Regions from separate parts of the Nocardioides sp. QY071 genome, predicted to be linked through region 1. Evidence: predicted binding sites of a transcription regulator. Region 1 holds the regulator's gene; the other holds the start of a gene.
The links. The regulator HrcA, encoded in region 1, represses chaperone genes, less so after heat shock. The targets are predictions, from matches to a motif close to TTGGCACTCGNNNNNNNCGAGTGCCAA.
Positions count from the first base shown of each region.

Region 2: a site for HrcA is predicted at 6,894-6,920, ahead of groES (co-chaperone GroES). Genes of this name have one in related genera too.

Region 1 covers NZ_CP124681.1:1,911,570-1,926,487, reverse strand. Annotated here, with positions in the region: gene QI633_RS09245 (Gmad2 immunoglobulin-like domain-containing protein) at 1-202, shown strand, start outside; gene QI633_RS09240 (winged helix DNA-binding domain-containing protein) at 199-1,251, shown strand; gene QI633_RS09235 (16S rRNA (uracil(1498)-N(3))-methyltransferase) at 1,317-2,069, opposite strand; gene dnaJ (molecular chaperone DnaJ) at 2,085-3,245, opposite strand; gene hrcA (heat-inducible transcriptional repressor HrcA) at 3,257-4,282, opposite strand; gene QI633_RS09220 (hypothetical protein) at 4,471-5,205, shown strand; gene QI633_RS09215 (MBL fold metallo-hydrolase) at 5,233-6,009, shown strand; gene QI633_RS09210 (SDR family oxidoreductase) at 6,143-6,922, shown strand; gene QI633_RS09205 (NAD(P)/FAD-dependent oxidoreductase) at 6,933-8,426, shown strand; gene QI633_RS09200 (helix-turn-helix domain-containing protein) at 8,508-9,452, shown strand; gene QI633_RS09195 (hypothetical protein) at 9,504-10,958, opposite strand; gene QI633_RS09190 (hydantoinase/oxoprolinase family protein) at 11,045-13,153, opposite strand; gene QI633_RS09185 (hydantoinase B/oxoprolinase family protein) at 13,170-14,918, opposite strand, start outside.
Region 2 covers NZ_CP124681.1:1,082,419-1,097,336, forward strand. Annotated here, with positions in the region: gene QI633_RS05140 (glycoside hydrolase family 16 protein) at 1-196, shown strand, start outside; gene tsaB (tRNA (adenosine(37)-N6)-threonylcarbamoyltransferase complex dimerization subunit type 1 TsaB) at 239-862, shown strand; gene rimI (ribosomal protein S18-alanine N-acetyltransferase) at 859-1,308, shown strand; gene tsaD (tRNA (adenosine(37)-N6)-threonylcarbamoyltransferase complex transferase subunit TsaD) at 1,478-2,542, shown strand; gene QI633_RS05160 (oxygenase MpaB family protein) at 2,547-3,425, shown strand; gene QI633_RS05165 (class I SAM-dependent methyltransferase) at 3,459-4,634, opposite strand; gene QI633_RS05170 (MMPL family transporter) at 4,647-6,812, opposite strand; gene groES (co-chaperone GroES) at 7,012-7,305, shown strand; gene groL (chaperonin GroEL) at 7,387-9,012, shown strand; gene QI633_RS05185 (GNAT family N-acetyltransferase) at 9,376-10,236, shown strand; gene QI633_RS05190 (cytochrome ubiquinol oxidase subunit I) at 10,321-11,712, shown strand; gene QI633_RS05195 (cytochrome d ubiquinol oxidase subunit II) at 11,709-12,716, shown strand; gene zwf (glucose-6-phosphate dehydrogenase) at 12,710-14,164, opposite strand; gene guaB (IMP dehydrogenase) at 14,207-14,918, shown strand, end outside.

The sequences.
Region 1 (14,918 bases):
CCAGGACTCCTCGGGCAAGGTCGTCCTCGAGAACTCCGCCATGGCGGACGGCTGGATCGACAAGCTCTGGCCGTGGACCACGCAGGTCGACGTGAGCGAGCTGCCGCCGGGCAGCTACACCTTCGTCGCCCGCACCGACGACCCGTCGGGCGGCGAGGGCGGCGGGCCGACCGAGGACACGAAGCGGATCACGGTCGAGTGAGGTTCTCGCGGCGCCGGCTGAACCGGACGCTCCTGCTGCGCCAGCACCTGCTCGAGCGGGTGACGATGGAGGCGGCCGCGATGGTCGGGCACCTGGTCGGGCTGCAGGCGCAGGAGCCGCTGTCGCCGTACCTCTCCCTCGCGGCGCGGCTCACCGACCTCGACCCACACGCCGTGAGCGCGGCGATCGAGGACCGCTCGCTGGTGCGGATCCTCAGCCTGCGCGACACCGTCCACCTCCACCTGCCCGCCGACGCGGTCACCCTGCCCGTGTGGGCGGCGCCGGTGCGCGAGCGTGAGATGAAGGTGAGCCAGTCGATCGGTACGGCGCGCGAGGTCGACCGCGCGGCCTTCTCGGCCGCCGTCCGCGAGGTCCTGGCCGACGGCCCGCTCCCCCAGCGCCAGCTCGGCGCGGCGCTCGCCGAGCGGTTCCCCGCCTACACCGCCACCCAGCTGGGTCAGGTCGCCCGGGTCGCCGAGGTGCTCGTCCAGCTGCCCCCGCGCGGCTGCTGGAAGCCGACCGGGTCGACCGCCGTCGCCTACGACCACGCCGAGCGCTGGACCGACCTGCCCCTGGCCGCGCCCGACGTACCGTCCCTCGTGCGTCGCTACCTCGCGGCCTTCGGCCCCGGCACCGCCGCCGACGTCACGGCCTGGTCCGGCATCACCCGCCTGGGGCCGGTCGTCAAGGCGATGGACGACCTCGAGGTGCACGAGGACGAGGACGGCAAGGCGCTGTACGACGTACCGGGCGCCCCCATCGCCGACGAGGACGCGCCCGCGCCCGTGCGGCTGCTCGGCAACTACGACAACGTCTGGCTCTCCCACGCCGGTCGCGACCGGGTGACCGCACCCGAGCACCGCCGGCTGTGGATGGGCGTCAACGGCGCCCAGGCCCTGTCGATCTACGCCGACGGCTGGCTGGCCGGCCTGTGGCGGGTCGAGGACGGCCGGGTCGTGGTCGTCGAGCTGGTCCGGGAGCTGACCCGGTCCGAGCGCGCCGGGCTGGACGAGGAGATCGGGCGGGTCGAGGCGCTGCTGGCCCGCTGAGTTGTTGCGGTTTGGGACCAAACCGCAACATTTCGGGCCATCCAGCTGCGGTTCGTGCCCAATCCCTAACTGGTCAGACCACCCCAGCGGCGGGTCCGCGACAGCAGTGCGGCGACAGCGGCGACGCCGGCGGTGGAGGTGCGCAGCACCTCGGCACCGAGGCGTACGGCGACCGCGCCCTGCGCCACGAACCGGCCGACCTCCGCCTCGGTGAGACCGCCCTCCGGTCCGACCACGACGACCAGGTCGCCGTCGGCGGGCAGGGCGAGGGCGCCGAGTGGCTCGGTGGCGTCCTCGTGGAGGACGACCGCGACGTCGGCGGAGCCGATCAGGTCGACCACCTCGTCGGTCCCGGCGAGCGGCAGCACGGTCGGGTGCCAGGCGCGGCGGGCCTGCTTGGCCGCCTCGCGGGCGGTCGCCTGCCACTTGGCGTGCGACTTGGCGGCGCGCTCGCCCTTCCAGACGGCGACGCTGCGGGCGGCGGCCCACGGGACGATCCGGGCGACCCCGATCTCGGTGAGGACCTCGACGGCGAGCTCGCCGCGCTCACCCTTGGGCAGCGCCTGCACGACGGTGACCGACGGCCGGGGCTCGGGATGGTCCTCGACCGCGGTGACGCTGACGGTGAACGCCCGCTTGGCGGTGGCGGTCACCTCGCCGGTCGCGACCAGGCCCAGCCCGTCGGTGAGCAGCAGCCGCTCCCCCACCCGCAGCCGTCGTACGACGACCGCGTGGTGTGCCTCGTGGCCCTCGACGGTGACCGCGTCACCGGGGCCCACGCCGTCGAGCGACGCGACGAGGTGCTGGGGCAGCGTCATGTGCTCAGCCGTGGGTCAGTGCGCGGTGAACGCGTCGCGGAGCCGGCCGAACATGGTCTTGTGGGCCGGGCGGACGTCGCCGGTCGGCTGCTCCTCTCCGCGGATCGCCGCCAGCTCGCGCAGCAGCTCCTCCTGGCGGGGGTCGAGCCGGGTCGGGGTGTCGACGGCGATGGTGACGGCGAGGTCGCCGCGCCCGCCACGCAGACCGGGGACGCCGCGGCCGCGGAGCAGGACCTGGTGGCCGGACTGGGTGCCGGCGGGGACCTGCAGGTCGAAGGAGCGCTCGACGTCCGCGCTCGCGTCGAGGTCGGCCTCGAGGGTGGGCAGCTCGATCGTCGTACCGAGGGCGGCGGCGGTCATCGGCACCGACACGGCGCAGTGCAGGTCGTTGCCGTGGCGCTCGAAGACCTCGTGCGGCGCGACGTGGATCTCGACGTACAGGTCGCCGGCGGGGCCGCCGCCGGGACCGACCTCGCCCTGCTCGCTGAGCTGGACGCGAGTGCCGTTGTCGACGCCGGCGGGGATCTTGACGGTGAGGGTACGACGCGAGCGGACCCGACCATCGCCCGCACACTCGCGGCACGGGTCGGGGATCACGGTGCCGAATCCGCGGCACGCCGCGCACGGGCGCAGCGTGCGGATCTCGCCGAGGAAGGAGCGCTGGACGTGGGCGACCTCGCCCTGGCCGTGGCAGGTCTCGCACGGAACCGGGTGGCTGCCGGGGGCGGCGCCCTCGCCGCCGCAGGTGGTGCACCGCACGGCGGTGTCGACCTTGAGCTCGCGGGAGACGCCGAAGGCGGCCTCGGCGAGCTCGACCTCGATCCGGATCAGGGCGTCCTGACCGCGCCGCACGCGCGGCCGCGGACCGCGGCCACCGCCCTGCGCGCCACCTTGGCCGCCGAAGAAGGCGTCCATGATGTCGGTGAACGAGAAGCCCGCGCCCTGACCGCCGAAGCCGCCGCCGAACGGGTCGCCGCCGCGGTCGTAGGCCGCCCGCTTCTGCGGGTCGGAGAGCACCTCGTAGGCGGCGGTGACCTGCTTGAACCGCTCCTGGCTCTCCGGGTCCGGGTTGACGTCCGGGTGGAGCTGGCGGGCGAGCTTGCGGTAGGCCTTCTTGATGGCGTCGGCGTCGGCGTCGCGACCGACGCCCAGCAGCTCGTAGGGGTCCTGGCTCACTTCTCTTCTTCTCAGCTCTCGTCGAGGATGCGGGAGACGTAGCGCGCCACGGCACGCACCGCCGCCATCGTTCCGGGGTAGTCCATGCGGGTGGGGCCGACGATCCCGAGCGCGGCGAGCGCGTCGTCGGGGCCGTAGCCGGTGGCGACCACGCTGGTGGAGGCGAGGTTCTCGTAGGGGCCCTCGGCGCCGATGCGGACCGTCACCGCACCGCCGGAGGTCGCCTCGCCGAGCAGCTTGAGGAGCACGACCTGTTCCTCGAGCGCCTCGAGCAGCGGGCGGACCGAGGTCTCGAAGCTGTCGCCGAACCGGGCCAGGTTCGCCGTACCGCCGACGACGACGCGCTCGTCGGAGCGGTGGTCGCTCATCGCCTCGACCAAGGTGTCGACGACGGCGACGGTGGGCGCGGAGGCCGTCGGGGTGCCCGCGTCGTCGCGGACCAGGGCGAGGAGCGCGGTGGCGGCGTCGGCGATCACCTCGCCGGTGGCGGCGAGGTTGATCCGCGAGCGCAGGGTGGCGAGCTCGTCGTCGCTGATCTCGGCGTCGAGCTCGACGAGGCGCTGCTCGACACGGCCCGAGCTCAGGATCAGCACCAGCAGCAGCCGCACCGGCGTCAGCGCGACGACCTCGATGTGGCGCACGGTGGAGCGCGAGAGCGTGGGGTACTGCACGACGGCGACCTGCCGGGTCAGCTGCGCGAGCAGGCGGACCGAGCGGTTCACGACGTCGTCGAGGTCGACCGCGCCCTCGAGGAATCCGGCGATCGCGCGGCGCTCGGCCTGAGTGGTCGGCTTGACCGTGGAGAGGCGGTCGACGAAGAGCCGGTAGCCCTTGTCGGTCGGCACCCGACCGGCGCTGGTGTGCGGCTGGTGGAGGTATCCCTCCTCCTCGAGCGCCGCCATGTCGTTGCGGATGGTGGCCGGCGAGACGTTGAGGTGGTGGCGCTCGACGAGCGCCTTGGAGCCGACCGGCTCCTCGGTCGAGACGTAGTCCTCGACGATCGCCCGCAGCACGGCGAGCCTGCGCTCCTCCTGCATGCCCACCTCCTGAACCTTCGCCGAGCCCCGTGGAACCTGGCACTCCACCGCCGGGAGTGCCAATCCTAGCCCTGACCCGGTCGAATCCCCGGACCCGCGGGACACGCCCTTCCCTCTCCGCCGCGATTCAAGTAGGTTAGGCTCACCTAATATCACCCAGGCTCACGACGGAGCTGCAAGGAGCGGACATGACGGTCGACCCCGGTCTCGACGTACGACGCCTCGCCGCTGCCGCGCGCAGCATCCTGGCCTGCCCGCTCGAGGTACAGCTCGTCGTCGACGGCCTCGACGACGTGACGGCCGGGCTCGATGACAGCCTGCTCGAGATGCAGGACCACGGCGGTCGCCCGGTCCTCTCCTGCCCCGCCGACTCCGCCCTCGCCATCGCCGCCACAGACGCCCGCGGCGCGCTGCTCACCCTCACGAGCGGCCTCGGCGCCGCCGGCTCCCCCGACCGCGACGCCACGCTGACCCTGTCCGGGCGCCTCGACGCGCTCGGTCTCGAGCAGTGCGAGTGCTGCGACGAGATCCGGATGCGGATCGGCGTCGACCTCGACTTCGCGCTGCTCGCCCGGGCCAGTGCGCCGGACGACGCACCCGACGAGACCCGCGTCCGGGTGCCGCTCGCCGCGTTCACCTCCGCCGAGCACGACCTCAACCGCGGCTTCCTGCAGCGCTCCACCGAGCACGCCAACCACTGCCACCAGGACGAGCTGCGCCGCGCCGTCGCCTCGATGACGCAGACGCGCCTCGGCGAGGTCGTCGGCGTCCAGCTCACCGGGCTGCGCCCCGAGGGCGTCGAGCTGCGCTGGGTCGACCTCACCGGCGCCCACCGCACCGTGCTCCGCTTCGCCACCGCGGCCTGCTCCGCGCAGGAGCTGGGCGAGCTGCTGCGCACCGAGCTGCACGCCGGCCTCTGCTGAGCCGCTCCGGATCGCTACGGTGGACGCGTGCCGTTCACCGAGGTCGCGGACCGGGTCTGGGTCCGCCGCGTTCCGTCGTACGACGTCAACCTGGTCGCCGTCGGGGGCGAGCGGGGCCTGGTGGTCATCGACACGCTGGCCAGCGCCGCCGAGGCCCGCGCCGCCATCGCCGCGATCGGCGACCTGCGCGCCGGCCCGGTCGTCGCGGTCGTCAACACTCACGACCACTTCGACCACGTGCTCGGCAACGCCGCCTTCAAGGACCGCTACGACGACCTGCCGGTCCACGCGACCGACGAGGCCGCGGCCCGCACCGACCCCGCCGCACCGCCCGCCGACCACACCTTCTCCAGCGCCGCGGTCATCGACCTCGGCGACCGTCAGCTCGAGCTCGTGCACCCCGGCCGCGGCCACACCGCCGGCGACCTCGTCGTCCGGGTCCCCGACGCCGACGTACTCCTCGCCGGCGACCTCGTCGAGGAGTCCGCTCCCCCGTCGATCGGCTCCGACTCCTGGCCGATGGACTGGCCGCAGACGCTCGACCTAGTCCTCGGCCTGACCACTCCCTCGACCGTCGTCGTACCCGGGCACGGCGGCGTGGTCGACCGGCGGTTCGTCGAGCAGCAGTGCGACGACCTGCGTGCCGTCGCCGAGACGATCCGCGAGCTCGCTGCCGGCGGCGTACCCGAGGCCGAGGCGCTCGGCGCCGCCGACTGGCCCTTCCCTCTCGAGGCGCTGCACCACGCGATCGGGCGGGGGTACGCGCAGCTGCCTCCGGCGAGGCGACAGCTGCCGCTGGCCTGAGCTCCCACGTCGCAGGACCCGACCGCCCGCGGCGCAGACCGGACGAGGTCCGCGCACAACGGATAGTCGCGGCGCGTCCTGCCTCCCTAACGTCCCCTCCCAATCTCTTCCCGAGAACAAGGAGGCAGGAACGATGGGAGCTCTCGACGCCCGCACGGCGATCGTGACCGGCGGCTCGACCCTGATCGGACACGGCGTGGTCCAGGCGCTCGCCGACGCCGGCGCGCACGTGGTCGTGGCAGACCTCGACGCCGCCGGCGCGGCCCCGGTCACCGGCGGTTCGGTGACCTTCCGGCGCACCGACGTCACCGACGACGACCAGGTCGCCGCGCTGGTGCGGGAGACCGCCGCGCAGCACGGCGGCATCGACGTCGTGGTCAACCTCGCCAGCGTCTACCTCGACGACGGGCCCGCGACCTCCCGAGCCGACTGGCTCACCGCGCTGGACGTCAACGTGGTCTCGATGGTCGCCGTCGTCCAGGCCGCCCTCCCCTGGCTCCGCGCCAGCCGGCACGCCTCGGTCATCAACTTCGGGTCGGTCTCCTCGAAGGTCGCCCAGCCGGGCCGATGGACCTACCCGGCCAGCAAGGCGGCCGTCGTCCAGCTGACCCGCAGCATGGCGCTGGACCTCGCCGCCGACGGGATCCGGGTCAACTCGGTGAGCCCCGGCTGGACCTGGTCGAAGATCATGGACCAGCTCTCCGGCGGCGACCGCGCGAAGACCGACGCCGTGGCCGCGCCCTTCCACCTCACCGGCCGGGTGGCCGACCCCGCCGAGATCGGCGCCGTGGTGGCCTTCCTGGCCTCCGATGCGGCGTCCGTGGTCACCGGCGCGGACTGGGCGGTCGACGGCGGCTACTCGGCGCTCGGACCCGAGCAGGCACTGCCCGCGATCCCGCAGCTGATGGCGTGAGGTGGTCGGGATGAGGATCGCCATCGTCGGCGCGGGCTTCGCCGGCCTCGCCTCCGCCAAGGTGCTGCGCCAGCTCGGCCACGACGTCACCGTCCACGACAAGGCCCCGGACGTCGGCGGCGTGTGGAGCCGCACCCGCCGCTACCCCGGACTGCGGACCCAGAACAACAAGCAGACCTACCACTTCTCCGACCACCCGATGCCGCGCCGCTTCCCCCAGTGGTTGGAGGGCGCCCAGGTGCAGGAGTACCTCGAGGAGTACGTCGAGCGCTTCGGGCTCGCCCCGTTCCTCCGCCTCGGCACCGGGGTCGAGCAGGCCGTGCCCGCTGCTGGCGGCGGGTGGGACGTGACCACCACCGGCGCCGGGGCCGGCACCGAGCACTACGACCACCTCGTCGTCGCGAACGGCATCTTCTGCGAGCCCGCGATCCCCGACTTCGAGGGCGTCGCCGAGCTCACCGCCGCCGGTGGCCGGCTGATCGCGACGAGCGAGCTGGCCGGCCTCGAGGAGGTCCGCGACCGGCACGTGCTGATGGTCGGCTACGGAAAGTCGTCGTGCGACGTCGCGGTCGAGGTGAGCCGCGTCGCCGCGAGCACGACCGTGGTGGCCCGGGGCCTGCTCTGGAAGGTGCCCCGCCGGATCAAGGGCGTGCTCAACTACAAGTACCTGCTGCTCACCCGGCTCGGCGAGGGGCTGTTCCCCTACCAGCGGCTCACCGGTGTCGAGCGGGCCCTGCACGCCCGTGGCTCCGCCCTGCCGGACGCGATGCTCGGCAGCGTCGAGAAGGTCGTCACCGCCCAGCTCGGGCTGCCCGGCCTGGGGCTGGTCCCCGATGCTCCCTTCGCGAGCATCGCCAAGGCCTCGGTGTCCCTGGCGACCGAGGGGTTCTACGAGGGCGTCGCCGCCGGCACGATCGCGGTCCGTCGCGACACGGTCGTGGCCCGCTTCCTGGAGAAGGACGGCCGGCCCCACGCCGAGCTCTCCGACGGCTCGGTGGTCCGCGCGGACGTCGTCGTGTGCGGCACCGGCTTCCGGCAGGAGGTCCCGTTCCTCCCCGAGGACGTGCAGCACCGCCTCCTCGACGAGCGCGGGAACTTCGCCCTCTACCGCCAGATCCTGCCGGTCGACGTGCCGGACCTGACCTTCGCCGGCTACAACTCGTCGTTCTTCTCACCGCTCTCGGCCGAGATGTCTGCGGTCTGGATCGCCTCCTACCTCGCGGGCCACCACACGGTCCCCGCACCGGAGACGATGCGGGCGGTCGTGCGCGATCGGGTCGCGTGGATGGAGGATCGGACCGACGGGCACTCCGCGCGTGGCACCAACGTCGTGCCCTTCTCGATGCACAACATCGACGAGGTGCTCGGCGAGGTCGGCCTCGACGTCGGCCGTGCCACGAAGGCGGTGCAGTGGCTGCTCCCGGTCCGCCCGTCGTCATACCGGAAGGTCGCCCGACGGCTGGCACGGCGGGTCGCACGACAGGCCTCCGCCGATTCCGCGTGACGAAAAACCCGACCGGATCCGGTGCGTGAACGGGTCCCCCGGCCCTAGGGTCGGCGGACCCGTTCACGCAAGGAGCAGCCCATGGGCGCCGACCTGCTCGCCCAGCACCCCGTGGTCGTCACGACCGAGCTCGACGTCGCTCGGGAGCAGGTCGCTGCGCGCTACTGCGCCCACGCGCTGACGCTGGCGCGCCGTGACGGCCGGCTGGACCTGGTGCACAACGCCGTCGGGATCGGCGAGGACGTGGTCCTCAACTACATGCGCTACGGCGAGGAGGTCCGGATCACGCCGGGCCGCTTCCTCGACTTCTACCTCGTCCAGCTGCCCCTGCGTGGGCGGGCCCGGGTGCGCTCGGGACGGCGGGAGCTGGTCGCCGACCGGCGCACGGCGTTCGTTGGGTCGCCCGACGACCCGGTCGACATGCGCTGGTCCGCGGACTGCGCCAAGCTCGTGGTCCAGGTACGACGCAGCGCGGTCGAGGCCCTCGCCGCACCCGGCGTCGCCTTCGACCCGGTGCTCGCCCTCGACCGCCCATCGGCGCGGGACTGGCTGCGGCTGCTGTGGCTCTGCGTCGAGCAGCTCGAGGTCGGCAGCGACCTGATCCACTCCCCGCTGGTCGCGACCAGCTACGAGCAGACCCTCGTCGCGGCGCTGATCGCGCTGCAGCCCAACAGCGCAGTCGCGCAGCCCCGCACCGCCGCTCCCACGCACGCGGTCCGCACCGCGCAGGCGCTCATCGACGGCGACCCCGGGCGGGCTTGGCGGGTCGCCGACCTGGCCGAGCTCAGCGGCGTGTCGGCGCGCACGCTCCAGGATGCCTTCCACCGCGACCTGGGGACCACTCCCCTGGCCGAGGTACGGCGGGCCCGGCTCGAGCGCGCCCGGCGCGACCTGGTCGCCGCCGACCCGCTGTCGACGACCGTCGCCGTCGTGGCCGCCCGGTGGGGCTTCTTCCACCTCGGCCGCTTCGCCCGGGCCTACCGTGACCGCTTCCACGAGCTGCCCTCACAGACGCTGGCGCGCTGACCCCGATGGTCAGCGCGCCAGGTGGGTGCGAAGCGGGTCGGACTGGACTGCCTACTCCGCCAGCTCCAGCGCGGCGCTGGCCGCGACGGTGTTCGTGCCGCGGCCCTCGGGCAGCAGCGAGGTGCGCAGGACGACGTACACCACCGGACACAGGACGAGCGCGACCAGGAAGCCGAGGTTGGTCCGGCCGGAGTCCTGCAGCCAGTAGGCGACGGCGGACGAGCCCAGCATCGCGACGACGCCCGCCCAGTTGACCTGCTCGACCCGCTCCGCGCTGCGGGCCCGACCACGCCCGACCACGAAGAAGTCGGTGATCATCAGCGCGCACAGCGCGGTGGTGAGGATGCCCAGCAGGCCGAGGAACGAGTTGATCCGGTCCAGGATGTCGCCCCAGATCGCGAGCAGCGCGATGACGTTGCCGAGCACCACCATGAACAGTCGGCCCGGGCTGCGGCCGAGGACCGCGTCGGACAGGTTGCTCAGCGCGAGCGAGCCCGAGTACGTGTTGAGCACCTGCGCCTTGGCCTGCGCGGCGTACATCACGAGGAACCCGAGGAAGCCGGACAGGACGATGAAGTACGCGCCGGGGTTGGCCGACGACATGAAGGCGATCTTCTCCGGGATCGTGGCACCGGCCTGGCTGGCCGCCTGGGCGGCGTTGGCCGGGTCAGCGAGGTACTCGGCGACCACGACGTTGCCGGCCTGGAAGACGATGGTGCCGATCGCGACGATCACGATGTTGACCACGATCGCGCCGCCGACGGCGAGCACCTTCACGTCGCTCGACGTCCGGGCGTAGCGGCTGAAGTCGGCCCCCACGAGGGCGAGGGCACCGGCGATGCCGGCGATGATCGAGAGCGCGCCGGTGACCTCGGTGAAGCCGACGTTCGGCGGGCTGTAGGCCCAGATGTCGGCCAGCGAGACGTGGGACTTGTCGAGCGCGATCACGGTGACGACGACGAACAGCACGCCGCAGACGGCGGTGAGCAGCAGGGAGACCTTCTGCACGAGCCCCAGGCCGAACGTCGTGAGCGCGATCCAGGCCAGCGTCAGGACGCCGAAGATGCCGATCTTGTTGGCCGCCGACGGCTCCCAGCCGAACATGAAGATCGTGCCGTAGTAGAGCAGTGCGTTCTCCAGGGCGAGGAAGCCCAGGATCATGAACGCGAAGACCAGCGAGGCGATCGCCGACCCACGGGCGCCGAGGCCGTGGAAGCGGGCGGTGACCGTGGAGGACGTGCCGGTCACCTGACAGATCCGGCCCACGGCCCAGCCGATCGACGAGCCGAAGACCGCCGCGACCAGGGCGACGACGAGTCCCCACTTGGTCCCGGCGGTGAAGGTGACGGCCGCGCCGACCCCGAGGACGACGAGGGTCGAGCCGACACCGGCGGTGTTGGCGAACAGCGACCAGCCGCTCTGGCGCTGGTCGAGGGGCACGGACTGGAGGGCGTTGTCCTCGATGACGGCCCGGAGATCGGGCCGTCGTGGGGTGTTTTCGGGCATGACGGAACTCCTGACGGGGTGGGTGGGGTGACCGGCCCGGCGCTGACTGCGCCGGGCCGGTGTGGGAGCCCGAGAGACGGTGAGGCTCAGAGGTTGAGCTGCGCCTCGATCTCCGCTGCGCGCTCGCGCAGGTACATCACGAACGAGCCGCTGCGGTCGACGACGCAGTCGTACTGGTCGAGCACGACGATGGTCGTCGTACCGAGCTCGATGACCGCGGGCCCGCTGAGCCGGGTGCCCGGCCCCATCGAGGTGCCCTGGTGGACGTCGACCTCGACCATCGCCTTCTGTGCCGGAGACCAGATCTCTCGCCGGGCGGGACGCGCGGGCTTGTCGACCGGGACTTCCGAGCTCAGGTCGATCCGCTCGTCGGAGGTCCGCCCGACCGCCGACAGGCGGACGTTGAGGACGTCGATGGGCATCTCGTCGCTGTGGTAGCCGAAGAGCAGTTCGTGCTCGGCGTGGAAGGCGGACGCGATCGCGGCGACGTCGGGTGCGTCGAGCATGGTGGCATCGAGCGGGATGCCCAGCTCGTACCACTGGCCCTTGTAGCGCAGGTCGAGCGACGGCTCGAAGGAGATCGCGTCGTCGCCGACCCCCTCGCCGTGCAGGGTCGCGCGGCCCTCCTCGGCCATCGCCTTCCAGGTGTGGACCAGGCCGTCGAGGTCGAGGCTGTCGAGCCGGTCGTTGGCGCTCTGCACGTAGTCGTGCTTGAAGTCGCACACGAGCATGCCGGCCGCACAGAAGATCGACGAGTCACGGGGCGTGATCAGTACCGGGATGTCCAGCTCGCCCGCGATCGCGGCCGCGTGGACCGGTCCCGCACCGCCCGCCACGACGATCGGGAAGTCCCGCGGGTCCAGGCCCCGACGCACCGTGATGTCACGGACGCCGGAGGCCATCGAGACGTTGACCATCTCGTAGATGCCGGCCGCCGCCTCCAGCACGCTGATGCCCAGCGGCTCGGCGACGTCGCGGCGGATCGCCTCCTCGGCGGCCTTCTTGTCCAGCTGCATCTGGCCGTTGAGGAAGCTGTCCGGGTCCAGGTAGCCGAGCACGACGTCCGCGTCGGTCGTTGTCGGACGGTCGCCGCCGCGGCCGTAGCAGGCCGGGCCGGGCACGGCTCCGGCGCTCTGCGGTCCGACACTGAGCAGACCGCCCTCGTCCACGGAGGCGATCGAGCCTCCCCCCGCGCCGATGGTGTGGATGTCGACCGAGGGCAGCGCCAGCGACCAGCGGTCGATGCTGCCGTCGGTCATCACCAGCGGCTTGCCGCCCTTGACCGCCGCGGCGTCGAAGCTGGTGCCGCCCATGTCGACGGTCAGGCACGAGTCCCAGCCGTGCTCGGCGGTGACCAGCAGGCCCGCGGTCGGCCCCGACGCCGGGCCGGACAGCAGCGACAGGGCGGCCCGCCGGGCCAGCTGGTCGGGCGTCGCTACGCCACCGTTGGACTGCATCATGAGGAGGAGTCCGCCGAAGCGCACCTCCTCGAGCAGGCCGGTCAGCGTCGTCAGGTACGACGAGATGATCGGCCCGGCGTACGAGTTGAGGACGGCGGCGCTGGAGCGCTCGTAGTAGCGCGCCTGGCCGAGCAGTTCCGCCGACTCGGTGAGGTAGACGTCGGGCAGCAGCTCGCGGAGCAGCTCCGCGGCCCGCTGCTCGTGCGCCGCGTTGGCGTGCGAGTGCATGAACGAGATGGCGACCGACTCGACGCCCTGCTCACGCAGGGTCGCCGCAGCCGCGCGTACACCGTCTTCGTCGAGCGGCGTCACTTCTTCGCCCTGGTAGTCCATCCGGCCCTCGATCGGCAGCCGGAGGTGTCGCGGCGCGAGCGGCTCCGGCATCGCGAGGAGGTTGTCGTAGCCGTCCTCGCGGGTGCCGTGCCGCATCGGCAGCACGTCACGGAAGCCCTCGGTGACGAGCATGGCGGTCTTCGGGCCGCGCCGGGTCAGCAGCGCGTTGGTGGTCACGGTCGTGCCGTGCACGATCATGCCGATCCGGTCGACGAACTCCTCGACGGTCGTGCCCTCGAGGTCGGCCAGCTCGCGCAGCCCGTTGAGCACCGCCTGCGGTGGATCGGACGGGACCGAGCTGGTCTTGTGGATGCGGCGGCTGCCGTCGGGGTAGATCACGAGGAAGTCGGTGAACGTGCCGCCGACGTCGATTCCGATTCGGATGCTCATGGTGGTGCTCATGGTGGGTCCTTGCGGGTCAGGCGCGCAGCGCCGCGGTCTGGACTTCGTCGACGGCCTGACCGTCGGCGGTGAGTACGACGCCGTAGTCGGCGCGGGCCTTCTCGGCCGAGAGGAGGCCGTCGCGGACCTCCGCGAGCACCTTCGCCGCGGGACGGCGGCGCGGGTCGCCGTACCCCGCTCCGCCCCCGGCGTTCGAGACGATCCGGGTGCCGACGGGCTGGTCGATGATCTCCTTGGAGCCCCAGTCCTGACCGGAGCCGTCGGGGTACTCGACGCGCAGCTCGTTGAGGCCGGAGTCGCGGCCACCGAACAGACCGCGGGCCGGGTAGGCGCCCTCGTGCGCCATGTTGTCGGCCAGGGTCACACCGATCTGGCCCTCCCCGTAGGTCCGCCAGGCCGACCGCGTGCCGTAGCCGCCGCGGAACTCGCCGGAGCCCGCGGAGTCCGGGAGGTACTCGTTGTACTCCAGGAAGTGCGGAGTGGTGATCTCGAGCATCTCCGGGTCGGGGTAACGCATCTGGCCGGCGGTGCCGGTGAAGCCGAGCGCGTCCCAGCCGTCCTGGCCCTGGACGCCGCCGGGACCTGTCCTCTGGAAGACGGTGAAGGCCGCGAACGGCTCACCGGTGCGCGGGTCGATGCCGTTGGTGGCGGTGCACATGTACTTGTTCCAGCCGGCGCAGACCCGGTCGGGCAGCGCGTCGGCGAGCGCGAGCATGATCGCCTCGACGACCTCGTCGCAGAGCTGGTTGCCGTAGATCGTCGCGGCCGGGAACTCCGGGTCGACGATCGATCCCTTGCGGAACCTCGTCGCGATCGGCGCGAACAGCCCCTGGTTGGTGGGGATCCGGATCCCGCCGCTGGCCATCAACATGAGGAACGCGATCCGGACCGCACCCTTGGCCGCGGCGGGAGGCATGTTGCAGATGCCGGGCGACTGGTCGTCGGAGCCGGAGAAGTCGAAGGTGATGTCGCTGCCGGCGATCTCGATGTCGACGGCGATCTTGTACTTCTTCTCCGGGTCGACGCCGTCGGAGGTCATGAAGCTCTCCCCGTGGTAGCGGCCGTCGGGCCAGCGCCCGACCTCGGCCTCGACCTGGCGGCGCGAGCTGTCGAGGATGTAGCGCCAGTGCGACTCGTAGCTCTCGAGCCCGTAGCGGTCGACGACCTCGACCACCCGACGCGCGCCCACGGTGCAGCAGCCGACCATCGCCCGGATGTCCTCCATGACGAAGCCGAACCGGATGTTGGCGGCGAGCAGGTCCCATACGTCCTTGCGCGGGACGCCCTTCTCGGCAAGCTTGAGCGGCGGGATCCGCAGCGCCTCCTGCCAGATGTCACGGGCGTTGGGGTTGTAGCCACCCGCCGTCATGCCGCCGATGTCGGCCAGGTGGCCCTTCGCGGCGGTCCAGCCGATCAGCTGCCCCTCGGCGAAGATCGGCAGGAAGATGCCGGTGTCCGCGTTCTGGTTGCCGCCGTGGTAGACGTCGTTGTGGATGATGACGTCGCCCTCGTGGATGTCGTCGCCGAAGTACTCGATGATGTACTCCAGCGACGGGTGCGCGCCGAAGGCGATGATCGCGGCGAACTCGGCCTGGGCCAGGGTGTTGCCGTTGCGGTCGAAGATGACCGTCACCAGGTCGCCGATCTCGTTGAAGATCGGGGAGCGCGACGAGCGCATCAGCATCGTCGCCATCTCCTTGGCGACGGAGTCGACCCGGCGCTGCAGGACCGACGCGGTGATCGGGTCGATGCCGGCGGCCGGCGC
Region 2 (14,918 bases), 830 kb from region 1:
GATGCGCTTCTACTACGACGGCAGCCTGTGCTTCACCCACGCCTGGACGCCGGCCGGCCTGGTCGCGCCGCAGCCGTTCGACCGGCCGTTCTACCTCGTGTTCACCCAGATCTGGGGCGGCGGGTGGAACGCCCGCGCGCCCGGCATGCCGGACACCTCCACCCTGGTCGTCGACTGGGTGAAGGCCTGGCAGTAGCCACCCGGCCCCGGCCCGGAGGACATGGCCTAGCCTCGGAGGGTGCTGCTCGCCTTCGACACCGCCTCCTCGACGGTCACCGTCGCGCTGCACGATGGGACCGACGTGGTCGCCGCGGCGACCTCCGACCGCGGCATGAAGCACGGTGAGCAGCTCGCCCCGCTCATCGAGCAGGTGCTGTCCGGCGCCGGTGCCCGCCCGGCCGACCTGACCGGCATCGCCGTCGGGGTCGGCCCCGGCCCGTTCACGGGACTCCGCGTCGGGCTGGTCACCGCGCGCACCATGGCCCACGTGCTCGGCGTACCCGTCCACGGGGTGTGTTCGCTCGACGCGCTCGCCCTCGAGGCGGTCGAGACCGGCGCGGTCGACGGCGCGTTCGTCGTCGCCTCCGACGCCCGGCGCAAGGAGGTCTACCTCGCCTCGTACGACGCCCGCGGCGCTCGCCTCGACGAGCCGGTCGTCGACAAGCCCGCCGTGCTCGCCACGACCGGGCCGGTGGTCGGGGAGGGTGCCCGGCTCTACCCGGAGGCGTTCCCCGACGCGCGCGGCCCGCAGCGGCCCGACGCGGCCTGGCTGGCGCGGGGCGTGGTCGCCGACCGGTTCACGGTCCTGGGCTCGGAGCCGCTCTACCTGCGGCGCCCCGACGCCGTCGCGCCGGCCCGATGACCACCACGACCCGCCCCGCGGCGGTCGCCGACGTCGCGGCGATCGTCGCGCTCGAGGCCGATGCCTTCCCGCTCGACCCCTGGTCGGAGAACCTCGTCGGCGAGGGGGTCGGCGGTGCGCTGCCGACCGTTGCCTACCTCGTCGCCGAGGAGGCTGGCGCCTTCGCCGGCTACGCCGTGGTCAGCGTGGTCGACGTGGACGCCGAGCTGCAGCGGATCGCGGTGCCCGAGGAGCTGCGGCGCACGGGCGTCGCGACCGCGCTGCTGTCGGCCGTGCGCGCGACCGCGACCGACGGGGGTGCAGAGCGGTTGCTGCTCGAGGTCCGCGAGGACAACCTCGCGGCGCGGCTGTTCTACGAGCGGCACGGGTTCGCCGAGCTCGGGCGCCGGCCGCGCTACTACAGGGACGGGACCGACGCGCTGGTGCTGAGCGCTCGAGTTCCTTGAGTGCTTGCCGTGCTCCGGGTGCGTGCATGGCAAGGCGGCGGAGCGACGGCATACCGGGTTGTCTACCGAGCGACGGCAACGCAGCCAGGTGCGTGCCCGGGGCGCGGCATACGTCAAGGAAGCTCGGGCGCTCAGCACCTTGGCTGAGCACACCCGTCACAATGGTGTCGTGACGACCCGCGACGAACCCCTGGTCCTCGGCATCGAGACCTCGTGCGACGAGACCGGTGTCGGCATCGTGCGCGGCCACACGCTGCTCGCTGACGCCGTCGCGAGCAGCGTCGAGGAGCACGCGCGGTTCGGGGGCGTCGTACCCGAGGTCGCGAGCCGCGCCCACCTCGAGGCGATGGTTCCCACGATCCAGCGCGCCTGCGACACGGCGGGGGTCGCGCTGTCCGACGTCGACGCGATCGCGGTGACGCACGGGCCCGGGCTGGCCGGCGCCCTGCTCGTCGGCGTCGCTTCCGCGAAGGCGCTGGCGCTCTCCCTGGGCAAGCCGATCTACGGCGTCAACCACCTCGCCGCGCACGTCGCCGTGGACCAGCTCGAGCACGGCCCGCTTCCCGAGCCCTGTCTCGCCCTGCTCGTCTCCGGGGGGCACTCCAGCCTGCTCAAGGTCACCGACATCACCGGCGCCGACGGCGGTGTGGACCCGATGGGCGCCACCATCGACGATGCCGCGGGCGAGGCCTTCGACAAGGTCGCACGGCTGCTCGGGCTGCCGTTCCCTGGCGGCCCCCACATCGACCGCGTCGCCCGCGAGGGCGACCAGGTCGCCATCGACTTCCCGCGCGGGCTCAGCACCCGCCGCGACCTGGAGCGGCACCGCTTCGACTTCTCCTTCTCCGGCCTCAAGACCGCCGTGGCCCGCTGGGTCGAGGCCCGCGAGCGCTCGGGCGAGCCGGTGCCGGTCGCCGACGTCGCCGCCTCCTTCCAGGAGGCCGTGTGCGACGTGCTGGTCCGCAAGGCGCTCGACGCCGCGAGCGCTGAGGGCATCGAGGACCTGATGATCGGCGGTGGCGTCGCCGCCAACTCCCGGCTCCGGGCGCTCGCCGAGGAGCGCGCGACGAAGCTGGGCATCCGGGTCCGCGTGCCGCGCCCCGGCTTGTGCACCGACAACGGCGCCATGGTCGCGGCGCTCGGCTCGACCATGGTCGCGCGCGGCCGGACCCCCTCGACCCTGGACCTGCCGGCCGACTCGAGCCTGCCGGTCACCGACGTGCTGGCCGGCTGAGACCGTGGCACCGGAGGCGGGCTACTTCCCCGAAGGGTCGATGCTCCGCCACGTCCAGTCCCACCGCGCGGTCGGGCAGACCTACGGCCAGCGGGCGCTCATCATCGGCGCCACCCACCCCGTGCCGTACGTCGGCACCTCCCAGGCCACCCTCGCCAAGGAACGCCCGTTCGAGCGGCTCGCCCGTACCGCGCTCGCGTTCGAGACCGTGTTCTTCGCGCCCCGCACCGAGGCCGACCGGCTGCTGGCCGCGGTGCACGGACTGCACCAGCGGGTGCGCGGCGAGCTGGACCGCGACGAGGGGTCGTTCGGCCGAGGGACGCCGTACGACGCCTTCGACCCGGAGCTGATGCTGTGGACGATGGCGATGCTCGCGGACTCCTCGCGGGTCGCCTTCGAGACCCTTGTGCGGCCGCTGACGGCGGGCGAGAAGGACGACCTGTGGGCCGACTGGGTCCGCTTCGGCGAGCTGTTCGGGATGCCCCGGTCAGTGGCGCCGCCCGGCGCGGCGGCCTTCGAGCAGTGGATGCGCGACTGGTACGCCTCCGGTCGGATGCACCTGACCGCCGAGGCCCGCGTGGTCGGCCTCGCCATCGCCCGTGACATGCCGGTGCCGTGGCCGATGACGCCTGGCATCAAGACCACCAACCTCGTCGTGCAGGGGATGCTGCCGCCGGCGGTCCGCGACCTCTACGGCCTGCGCTGGTCGCCCGCGCACGCGCTGGCCTGGCGCGCTGTCACCGCGGGGGTGCGGGGCTCGCGGCACGTCGTACCGGACCGGGTGCGGCTCGGTGACAACAGCGACCTGCACCGGCTGGTGATCCGCAGCGAGCGGGCGGCCGCCGCCCGGGGCCGGCGCACCATGGACCTGCCGGCCGTCTGAAGCTGGCTCAGCCTGTATTCGGTGAATGCAGGCTCAGAAGGGCTCGACGAGCAGCGCCGTGCCCTCGCCGGAGACCCGGGTCAGCACGATCGTCGCCTCGGCGTCGCCGCTCAGTGCCAGCCGCTTGCGCAGTGCCTCAGGAGACACATCGACGCCGCGCTTCTTGATGGTCAGCCGGCCGATGCCGCGCTCACGCAGCGCCGCCTTGAGCTGCTTCTCCCGGTAGGGGAGCGTCTCGAGGACCCGGTAGCTGCGGGCGAAGGGCGTGCGGAACGGTTCATCTGCCGTGACGTAGGCGATCCTCGGGTCGACCAGGCCGCCGTCGACCCCGGCCGCCACGGCCGTGACCAGGCCGGCCCGGATCACCGCACCGTCGGGCTCGTAGAGGTACCCACCGACCGCGCGCACGCCGACGGCACCCGGGCCGGGGTCCTCCTCGTCGGTGATCGTGGCCAGGCCGCCCGCGCCGATCACGGTCGCGCGGCGGGCGACGGTGGCGGTCCGCCCGGCCCACAGCGCGGCCTCCTTGACCTCGCCGTCGTCGCTGACCCACTCGGCCTCGACGCCGGCGGGCACCAGCGTGTGCGGGATGCCGGGCGCGACCTTGACGCAGGCGTCGCGGCGCAGCAGCCCCTCCACCCACGTCCACGGCGGGGTCCAGTCCTCGACCCGGAAGCTGCGCCCGGCCCCCGAGCGGCGGGCCGGGTCGGCGAAGGCGAGGTCGAACCCGCTGTGGTCGACGGTCGTGGCGTCGGCGACCTGGACCGCACCGGGTAGGCCGAGCGCGGCCAGGTTGGCCTCCGCGACGGCCACCCGGACCGGGTCCAGGTCGACGCCGGCGCACACGATGCCCGCGGAGGCGGCCGCGACCAGGTCGCCGCCGATCCCGCAGCCGAGATCGACCAGGGTCTGCGCCCCGAACGCCGACGCCCGTCCGGCCCGGTGCCGCGCCACCCGCAGCCGGGTCGCCTGCTCCAGGGCGTCGGGCGTGAAGTACATCCGCGCTGCCAGGTCACCGAACTTCGCGACCGCACGGGCCCGCAGCTCCACCTGGGTCAGTGCTGTCGCGGCCCGCTCCGGCGTCGTCGTACGACGCAGCGCGGAGCCCGCCGCCAGCGGGGCGGCACCGTCCGCGACCAGGGCGGTGGCCTCGGCGAGCAGCGCCTGCCCCTCGTCGGTCAGCAGCCACCGGAAGTCGTCGAGGTCCACCCCCCGATCCTGTCAGGTCGTGGGCGCGAGCTCCGGCTCCGGCTCGTCGTCGGCGTCCTTGGCGGGCTTCTCGTCGCCGTGACCGGGCCACCAGGCCGCGTGGCCGAGCAGCGAGGTCAGTGCCGGCGTGAAGAACATGGACATCACGAACGACACGATCAAGATGCCGACCGCGAGCGCGAAGCCCATCGACACGATCAGCGTGTTGCCGCCGAGCATGAGCGAGGCGAAGGTGCCCGCCAGGATGACGCCCGCAGCCGCGATCGTGGGTCCGGCGTGGGTGACCGCCTGGCGTGCGGCGTCGTGCGGGTCGCGTCCCTCGCGCGCCTCCTCGCGGAGCCGGGCGATCATCAAGATGTTGTAGTCCGTGCCGAGGGCGGTGACGAACAGGTAGATGTAGATCGGCAGCATGAAGATCAGCCCGGACTCGCCGCCGATGTGCTGGAACGCGATCACCGTCAGGCCCAGGGTCGCGGCGAAGCCCAGGCCCACCGCGGCCATCAGGAACCACGGGGCGACCAGGCTGCGCAGCAGCAGGGCGAGGATCAGCATGATGATCACGGCCGCGACCGGGAAGACCACCTTGTAGTCGCGGGCCATCGCCGCGGACATGTCGGCGAAGATGCCGGGCGTGCCGCCGACGTACGCCTCGGTGCCGTCCGGGGCGGCCTCGTGGGCCGTGTCGCGGATCGGTCCGGCGACGTTGTCCTGCGCGGCGTCGGAGACCGGGTCGTCGGACAGGGTCAGGTAGAACTGGTACGCGGTCCCGTCCTTCGAGGGCAGCGGACCGGCCACCGCGTCGACGCCCTTGGCCTTGCCCAGCGCGTCCCCGAAGGCGGTGAGCTGGTCGGGCGTGACGTCGGCGCCGTCGGCGTCCACCAGCACCGGGACAGGCTCGGCCGCGCCGGCTGAGAAGTGCTCGGTGAAGGTGGTCATCGCCTCGGTGGACTCGACCCCCTTGGGCAGGCTGGAGTTGAAGTCGAAGGACGGGTTGAAGCTGAGCGCGAAGATCGCCAGCACCGTCATCGCGCCGCCCGACACGAGCGCGGTCAGGCCGGGACGACGCCCGACGGCGTTGCCGAGCTTGATGAAGGTGCCGTGCTTGGGCTCCTTCTGCCACGCCTTCGACGGCCAGAACAGGGCCTTGCCGAGCAGAGACACGACGGCCGGCACCAGGGTCAGCGCGGCGAGCAGGGTGACGAACACGGCGATCGCCAGGGCCGGGCCGATCGCCCGGAAGATGCTGAGCGAGCTGAGGATGAGCGCCATGAAGGCCACGATCACCGCGCCACCGGCCGAGGCGATCGCCTCACCGGCACGGTCGAGGCTGTAGATGACCGAGTCCTTGACGGCCGCTCCGGTGCGCAGGCGCTCGCGGTGCCGGAACAGGAAGAACAGGATGTAGTCGGTGCCGACGCCGTACAGGACGACGACCAGGATCTGCTGGACCGATGCGTCGGCCTTGAGGTCGAAGACGTCGTTGGCCCAGGCGATGGCGCCGGTGGCGATCGAGGAGACCAGGCCGACCACGACGATGGGCAGCAGGCAGATCAGCACGCTGCGGAAGATCAGGGCGAGCAGCCCGATGATGAGGACGACGGTCGCGACGGCGACGATGAGCAGGGTGTCGGCGCTGGACTCCTGGGAGTCGAGACCCTGGGGCACCGCGCCGGTCGCGCGGATCTCGAGGTCGGTGCCGGCGACGAGCTTCTTGATGTCCTTGCGCAGCAGCTTGGCGTCGTCCATGGCCTGGGTGTCGTAGCCGGTGGCTCCGTCGGCGAGGGGGATCACCGCGAACATCACGGTGCCGTCCTCGGAGAGGTTCGGCTTGCCCGACTCGTCCTGCCCGATGACGACCTGCTGGAAGGTCTTCTTGCCCAGCTCCGGCGCGAGCTTCTCGCCGAGGGCGGTGACCTCGTTCGCGTCGTCGCCGGTGAGCTTGCCGCCGTCCTTGCGCTCGATCACCAGGATCGCGCCTGGCGAGAAGGAGTCGGAGAACTTGGCGTCCTGGATCTTGAGGGCCTGGATCGACTCGTAGTGGTCGGGCAGGAACTCGGAGTTGTCCTGGGTCGACTCGAGGGCGGGAGCCGCGGCACCCACGATCACGGCGATGAGCACCCAGGCGGCGATGACGTACCAACGGAAACGGGTCACGAAGCGACCGAGCGCAGCGAACATGGCGGAAACGCTATCGGCGTGCAGGGGGCCCGGGTCAACCGACTTTGGTAGGTCGTCACCAGCAGCCGCCCCAGGGTGCCTCTGGCACTCACTTGCGGAGAGTGCTAGTTTCGTTTCTGGCACTCTCACCGCGAGTGTGCCAGCGCAGGTCTCCTGCACGACACACCCCAGACAGTCTCAGAAAGTGGAGGTCGACATCGTGTCGGTCAACATCAAGCCGCTCGAGGACCGGATCGTCGTCAAGCCTCTCGAGGCCGAGCAGACCACCGCCTCGGGCCTGGTCATCCCCGACACCGCCAAGGAGAAGCCCCAGGAGGGCGAGGTCCTGGCCATCGGCCCCGGCCGCATCGACGACAACGGCAACCGCGTCCCGCTCGACGTGGCCGTGGGTGACAAGGTCATCTACAGCAAGTACGGCGGCACCGAGGTCAAGTACGCCGGCGCCGAGTACCTCATCCTCTCGGCCCGCGACGTCCTCGCGGTCATCGCCTGAGCTGAGTCTCGTATCGCCCGGGACGTCCGCATCCGTGCGTGACGTCCCGGGCGTTCGGCTTTCCATCCAAGGAGTGAAGTAGTGCCCAAGATCCTGGAGTTCGACGAGAACGCCCGCCGCGCCCTCGAGCGCGGCGTCGACGCCCTCGCCAACACCGTCAAGGTGACGCTCGGCCCGAAGGGCCGCTACGTCGTGCTCGACAAGAAGTGGGGTGCGCCGACCATCACCAACGACGGCGTGACCGTCGCGCGTGAGGTCGAGCTGGACGACCCGTTCGAGAACCTCGGTGCCCAGCTCACCAAGGAGGTCGCGACCAAGACCAACGACGTCGCCGGAGACGGTACGACGACCGCCACCGTCCTCGCCCAGGCGCTGGTCCACGAGGGCCTGCGCGCCGTCGCCGCCGGGGTGAACCCGATGGGCCTCAAGCGCGGCATGGACGCCGCGGCCGCCGCCGTGGCCGACGCCCTCAAGGCCGCCGCCCGCGACGTCGACGACGAGAAGGACATCGCCTCCGTGGCGACGGTCTCCTCGCGCGACAGCCACATCGGCGAGCTGCTCGCCGAGGCGTTCGGCAAGGTCGGCAAGGACGGTGTGATCACGGTCGAGGAGTCCAACACCCCCTCGACCGAGCTCGAGTTCACCGAGGGCATGCAGTTCGACAAGGGCTACATCTCGGCGTACTTCGTCACCGACGCGGAGCGCCAGGAGGCCGTCCTCGACGACCCGTACGTCCTCATCCACCAGGGCAAGATCGGCGCGATCGCCGACCTGCTGCCGCTGCTGGAGAAGGTCATCCAGGCCGGCAAGCCGCTCTTCATCCTCGCCGAGGACGTGGAGGGTGAGGCGCTCTCCACCCTGGTCGTCAACAAGATCCGCGGCACCTTCAACGCCGTCGCGGTGAAGGCCCCGGCGTTCGGCGACCGCCGCAAGGCGATGCTGCAGGACATTGCCGTCCTCACCGGCGGCCAGGTCATCTCGCCCGAGGTCGGCCTCAAGCTCGACCAGGTCGGCCTCGACGTGCTGGGCCAGGCGCGGCGCATCGTGATCACCAAGGACAACACCACGATCATCGACGGCGCCGGCTCGGTCACCGAGGTGGCGGGTCGCGTCGAGCAGATCAAGAAGGAGATCGAGGCGTCCGACTCCGACTGGGACACCGAGAAGCTCCAGGAGCGGCTGGCCAAGCTCTCCGGCGGCGTCGTGGTGATCAAGGTCGGCGCGCACACCGAGGTCGAGCTCAAGGAGAAGAAGCACCGGATCGAGGACGCCGTCTCCGCGACGCGCGCCGCGATCGAGGAGGGCATCGTCTCGGGCGGTGGCTCGGCGCTCGTCCACGCGGTGTCGGTCCTCGACGGTGACCTCGGCCTGACCGGCGACGAGGCCTTCGGCGTGCGGATCGTGCGCAAGGCCGCCGACGAGCCGCTGCGCTGGATCGCCGAGAACGGTGGCGAGAACGGCTACGTGATCACCAACAAGGTCCGCGAGCTCGGCGTCGGCAACGGCTACAACGCCGCCACCGGCGAGTACGGCGACCTCGTGGCCCAGGGTGTCATCGACCCGGTCAAGGTGACCCGCTCGGCCCTGGCCAACGCGGTCTCCGTCGCGGGCATGCTGCTGACGACCGAGGTGCTGGTCGTCGACAAGCCCGAGGAGGAGGAGCCCGAGGCGGCCGGTCACGGCCACGGGCACGGCCACGGCCACTGAGTCCTCGCTCGAACGCTTCGGCCCGCCGCACCCCGGGTGCGGCGGGCCGCTGCATTCCTGGCACCTCGGCGGCTCCTGCTGGACGCCGACCCGGCACAAACGTGCGCGCAGATCGCGCCGACCCGGCGCCAAGGTGCACGCAGATCACGCCGACCCGGCACAAAGGTGCGTCGAGATCGCGCCGACCCGGCGCGAAGTGTCCGCCGGCGTTGCCACTTTCTGCCGGGTCGACGTGATCCGGAGGCCACTTTCTGCCGGGTCGGCGATGCTTGCAGGACAGTTCGGGCCGGGTGGGTGGACAGGGGTCGGTGCCCGAAACATTGGTGATCGCCCAAGGACACGAATGTCTGGCATGGTGAGGACATGTTGTGGCGCGTGCGAGCCGGACTGCCCGACCGGCCCGGGTCCCTTGCGGAGCTGGCGGCGGCCTGCGGCCGGGCCGGGGTCAACATCCAGACCGTGCAGGTCTTCCCCGAGGGCACCTCGGTCACCGACGAGCTGGTCCTGCAGGTGCCGCAGGACTGGACGGCCGAGCAGCTCCACGAGCTGGTGACCGCGGCCGGCGGCGAGGCGGTGAGCGCCGTACCCGTGACGACGGCGGCGCTCGAGGACCAGCCGACCCGCTACGTCCAGGCCGTGCGGGCGATCATCGCGCAGCCGGCGACCTTCCCCGAGGTGGCGGCGCACCTGTTCGACGCCGACGTCGCGCCCAGCGACGGGTCGGAGGACGTGCTGGAGATGACGATCGGCGCCACGACCACGATCCAGGTACGCCGGGACACGCCCTTCACCGCCATCGAGCGGGACCGGGCCTCGGCGCTGGCCGAGCTTGTGGGGGAGGTGCTCGCCGCTCAGGTCGCGCCCGCCCCGCACCAGCCGGCAGCCGGGGACCCCGACTTCGTCACGAACGGGGCCGTGGTCTCCGCGCTGGCGGGCGGCAAGGTGACCGGCCGCGCCGAGTTCACGCCGACCGAGGACGACGAGCCGTGGCCGGTGGACCTGTGGGTCGACCCGGCCTGGCACCGCCGCGGTGTCGGCACCCGGCTGCTCGCCGACGTCGCCCGGGCCGCGCGCTCGGCGGGCGCGGAGGAGATCGTGCTCACCGCCCCGTCGGACACCAAGGCGGTGCTCCCGATGGTGCTCGCCGCGGGCATGCGCGGTCGCATCCGGATGGCGGGGGACTCGCTCACCGTGCGGATCGCGCTCGCCGACCTGCGCCGCTGAGCCGACCGTCCGACCATGCCCGTGTGGCGGACATGACACCTTCCGAGACTTTGTGAACGCATTCACAAACAGTACGGTCGAGGAGTGCTGACCCCCGACGTCGTCACCGCCCTCACCCGCCTCGCCACCGAGGTGGAACCCCCCGGCCTGTTGCCCGCCCGCGAGCAGATGGCGCTCTCGCTGGGCTGGCACATCGTGCTCGCGTGCTTCGGCGTCGCGTTCCCCGCGATGATCTTCGTGATGCACCTGCGAGGCATCCGGCACAGCGACCCGGTCGCGCTCGGCCTGGCCAAGCGCTGGGCCAAGGTGTCCGCCGTCCTCTTCGCGATCGGCGCCGTCTCCGGCACGGTGCTCAGCTTCGAGATGGGCCTGCTGTGGCCCGGCCTGATGGGGACGTACGGCGACGTGCTCGGCCTGCCGTTCGCGTTCGAGGGCCTGGCGTTCTTCCTCGAGGCGATCTTTCTCGGCATCTACCTCTACGGCTGGGGACGGATGCCCGCCAAGAGGCACGTCCTGATGGTCCTGCCGATGGCGGTCACCGGCATCATCGGCGCCTACTGCGTGCTCGCGGTCAACGCCTGGATGAACGTGCCGACCGGCTTCCGGATCGTCGACGGCCAGGTCACCGACGTCGAGCCGTGGAAGGTGCTGTTCAACCAGCACGCCTTCCTCCAGTTCGCCCACATGTGGGTCGGCGCCTACATGCTGACCGGGTTCACCGTCGCCGGCGTGTACGCCGTCGGCATGCTCCGCGGTCGCCGCGACGCCCACCACCGGCTGGGCTTCCTGGTCCCGTTCGTGTTCGCGTCGATCGCCGCGGTGACCCAGCCGTTCGTCGGCCACGTGCTCGGCTTCGGCCTCGACGAGCGCCAGCCCGCCAAGCTGGCAGCGTTCGAGCTGGCCGAGACCACGGAGAGTCCCTCGCCACTGCGACTCGGGGGAGTGCTGGTCGACGGCGAGGTGAAGTGGTCGATCGACATCCCGCGTCTCGGCTCCCTGATCGCGATGAACTCGCCCGACAAGCCGGTCCCCGGGCTCGACACGATCCCCGAGGAGGACCACCCGCCGGTCAACATGACCCACCTGGCCTTCCAGACGATGGTCGGCATCGGCACCCTTCTCGCGGCGGCCGTCGTGCTCTTCTGGTTCCAGCGCCGACGTGGTCGCGACCTGCTCGAGAAGCGCTGGTTCCTCCGCTTCGCCGCCGCGGCCGGCCCGCTCGCGGTCGTCGCGCTCGAGGCCGGCTGGATCGCCACCGAGGTCGGCCGCCAGCCCTGGATCGTGTACGACGTCATGCGCACCACCGACGCCGTCGGCGACTACACCGCCAGCCTGTGGTGGCTGCTCGGCATCAGCACCGTCGTCTACACGGCCATGACGGTCGGCGCGGTCGTCGTACTGCGCTCGATGGCCCGGCGCTGGCGCGCCGGCGACGCCGACCTGCCCAGTCCGTACGCCCCGGAGGTCTCGTCGTGACGCTCGAGCTCGCGGTCGCGGCCGCCCTCTTCGTCGGAGTCATCGCGTACGCCGTGCTCGGCGGCGCCGACTTCGGGTCCGGATTCTTCGACCTGACGGCCGGCAGCAGCAGGCGGGGTGCGGAGCTGCGCACCCTCGTCGACCACAGCATCGGTCCGGTGTGGGAGGCCAACCACGTGTGGCTGATCTACGTCCTGGTGATCTGGTGGACCGGCTTCCCCGCGTCCTTCGCGGCCGCGATGTCGACGCTGGTGCTGCCGCTGCTGCTGGCCCTGCTCGGCATCGTGCTGCGCGGCGCGAGCTTCGCGTTCCGCAAGTACGCCGCCACCCTGGCTCAGGCCCGCCTGTTCGGGATCGTGTTCGCGACCTCCTCGATCATCACGCCGTTCTTCCTCGGCACCGTCGCCGGCGGCATCGCCTCGGGCCGGGTGCCGCTCGACGGCACGGGCGACCGGTGGTCGTCCTGGGTCAACCCGACCTCACTGTTCGGCGGCGTGATCGCCGTCGGCACCTGCGCCTTCCTCGCCGGGACCTTCCTGGTCGCCGACGCCCGCCGCAGCGGCCAGGACCGGCTCGCCGACGAGCTGCGCCTGCGCGCTCTCGGTGTCGGCGCGGCCACCGGCGCGATCATCTTCGCCGCCCTCGTCCCGCTCGACCACGACGCCCCGACTCTCGCGGCCGGGCTCGAGGGCCGGGCCGCGCCCCTCGTCGTCCTCGCCGGCCTCGCGGGGGTGGCGACCATGGCGCTGCTCTGGACCCGGCGGTACGCCGTCGCGCGGATCACCGCCGTCCTCGCCGTCGCCGCCGTGGTGTCGGGGTGGGGCGTGGGTCAGTACCCGTGGCTGCTCGTCGACGAGGTCACCATCGCCGACGCGGCGGGTGCCACCGCGACCCTGCAGGGGCTGCTCGTCGCGGTCGGGCTGGCGGTGGTGGTCGTCGTACCGCCGCTGGCCTATCTGTTCAAGCTGACCCAGTCCGAGGAGTGGTCCCGACCGGATCACTGACCGTTCGGGGCGGCAGGGTGGTTGCCGAGCCGCCACCGACCCAGCGGCAGGTCGAGCGCCGAGGCCGGCCCCCACGTGCCGGGCGCGTAGGGCTCGACGGGCGGACGGCGGTCGAGCACCGGCTGGAAGATCTCCCACAGCCGGTCGACCTCCTCGGAGCTGATGAACAACGTCTGGTCGCCGCGCATCACGTCGAGCAGCAGCCGCTCGTAGGCCTCGAGCGGGTCCGCGCCGGGGACGTCACCCACCAGGTCGAGCCGGAACACGCCCTCCACGAGGGCCATGTCGGGACCGGGGCGCTTGGCGCGCACGTCGATCGCGACCCGCGGCTGGTCGGCGAGCTCGATGACCAGCTCGTTGGGCTCGGGGATGCCGCCGTCCTCGGGCTTGAGCCAGCGGTGGCGGGGGTCGCGGAAGCGGACCGTGATCGTGCGGCTGCCCTCGGCCATCGCCTTGCCGGTGCGCAGGTAGAACGGGACGTCGCGCCAGCGGTCGTTGTCGATCCAGACCTCGGCGGCCACGAAGGTCTCGACCTGCGAGTCGGCGGCCACGTCGGGCTCGTCGCGGTAGCCGTCGTACTGGCCGAAGACGACGCGCTCGGGGTCGAGCGGACGGACCGCGGAGAAGGTCGCGGCCTTCGCGGCGCGGATGGCGGAGGCCCGGAACGCGTGCGGGTCCTCGAGCGCGACGAAGCCGAGCAGCTGGGCGAGGTGGGTGGTCACCATGTCGCGCAGGCAGCCGGTCCCCTCGTAGAAGCTGCCGCGGCCCTCGACCGTGAGCTTCTCGGGGACGTCGATCTGCACCGACTCGATGGAGTGCCTGTTCCACGCCGGCTCGAACAGGCCGTTGGCGAAGCGCAGCGCGAGGATGTTCTGCACCGCCTCCTTGCCGAGGAAGTGGTCGATCCGGAACACCTGGTCGCCGGCGAACGCCGAGGACAGCACGGCCTGCAGGTCGCGGGCGGTCGCGAGGTCGGTGCCGAACGGCTTCTCGGTGACCAGCCGCGAGCGGGCGACGAGGTCCTCGCGGTCGAGCATGCCGACCATGCCCTTGACCGCTCCGGGCGGGACGGAGAGGTAGAGGAGGCGCCGTACGTCGCCCAGCAGGCAGCCGCAGGTCGCCAGGATCCGGTCCTCGGCCTCCTCGACGGCCCGGGCGAGCGCCGTACCGTCGTCGGCGGAGGACGCGACGAACCGGGTCCGCGCGAGCAGCGGGCCGGCCACGGACTCGTCGACGTCGCCGACGAACTCGGCGAGCGCGTCGCGCACGTGGCGGCGGAACTCGTCGTCGCCGCCGGGGGAGTGCCGGCCGCTGCCGATGACCTCGAAGTGGTCGGGCAGGCGGCCTGCGACGGCCAGCCGGTAGAGGCCGGGGAAGAGCTTGCGGGCGGCCAGGTCGCCGGTCGCGCCGAAGAGGACGAGGACGTGCGGGGAGAGGTCGGAAACCACGCTCCCACCCTCTCGGACCCGTCAAGGGCCGCGCACTGCGTGATGGGGCTCACGCCCTACACTGGTCCAGTGGAGGTCCCCGACAAGTTCGCTGCGCTCGGTCTCACCTACGACGACGTCCTGCTGCTGCCCGGTCATTCCGACCTCGCGCCGGACGACATCGACACCACCTCGCGGCTGACCCGCGAGATCTCGCTCAAGTCGCCGCTGATCAGCGCCGCGATGGACACCGTGACCGAGTCGCGGATGGCGATCGCGATGGCCCGCCAGGGCGGCATCGGCATCCTCCACCGCAATCTCTCCGCCGAGGAGCAGGCCTACCAGGTCGACCTCGTCAAGCGGACCCAGACCGGCATCATCTCCAACCCGGTCACCATCGGCCCCGACGCGACGCTCGAGGAGCTCGACAGGATCTGCGGCGAGTACCGCGTCTCCGGCCTCCCCGTCGTCGACGCCGACAACCGGCTGCTCGGCATCTGCACCAACCGCGACCTGCGGTTCACCCCCGTCGCGGAGTGGGCCACCACCAAGGTCGACGAGGTGATGACCCCGATGCCGCTGGTCACCGGTGGCGTCGGCATCTCCCGTGACGACGCGACCGCGCTGCTGCGCAAGCACAAGCGCGAGCGACTCCCGCTCGTCGACGCCGAGGGCCGCCTGGGCGGCCTGATCACCGTCAAGGACTTCGTGAAGTCCGAGCAGTTCCCGCTCGCCTCCAAGGACGGCGACGGCCGGCTCATGGTCGGCGCCGCGA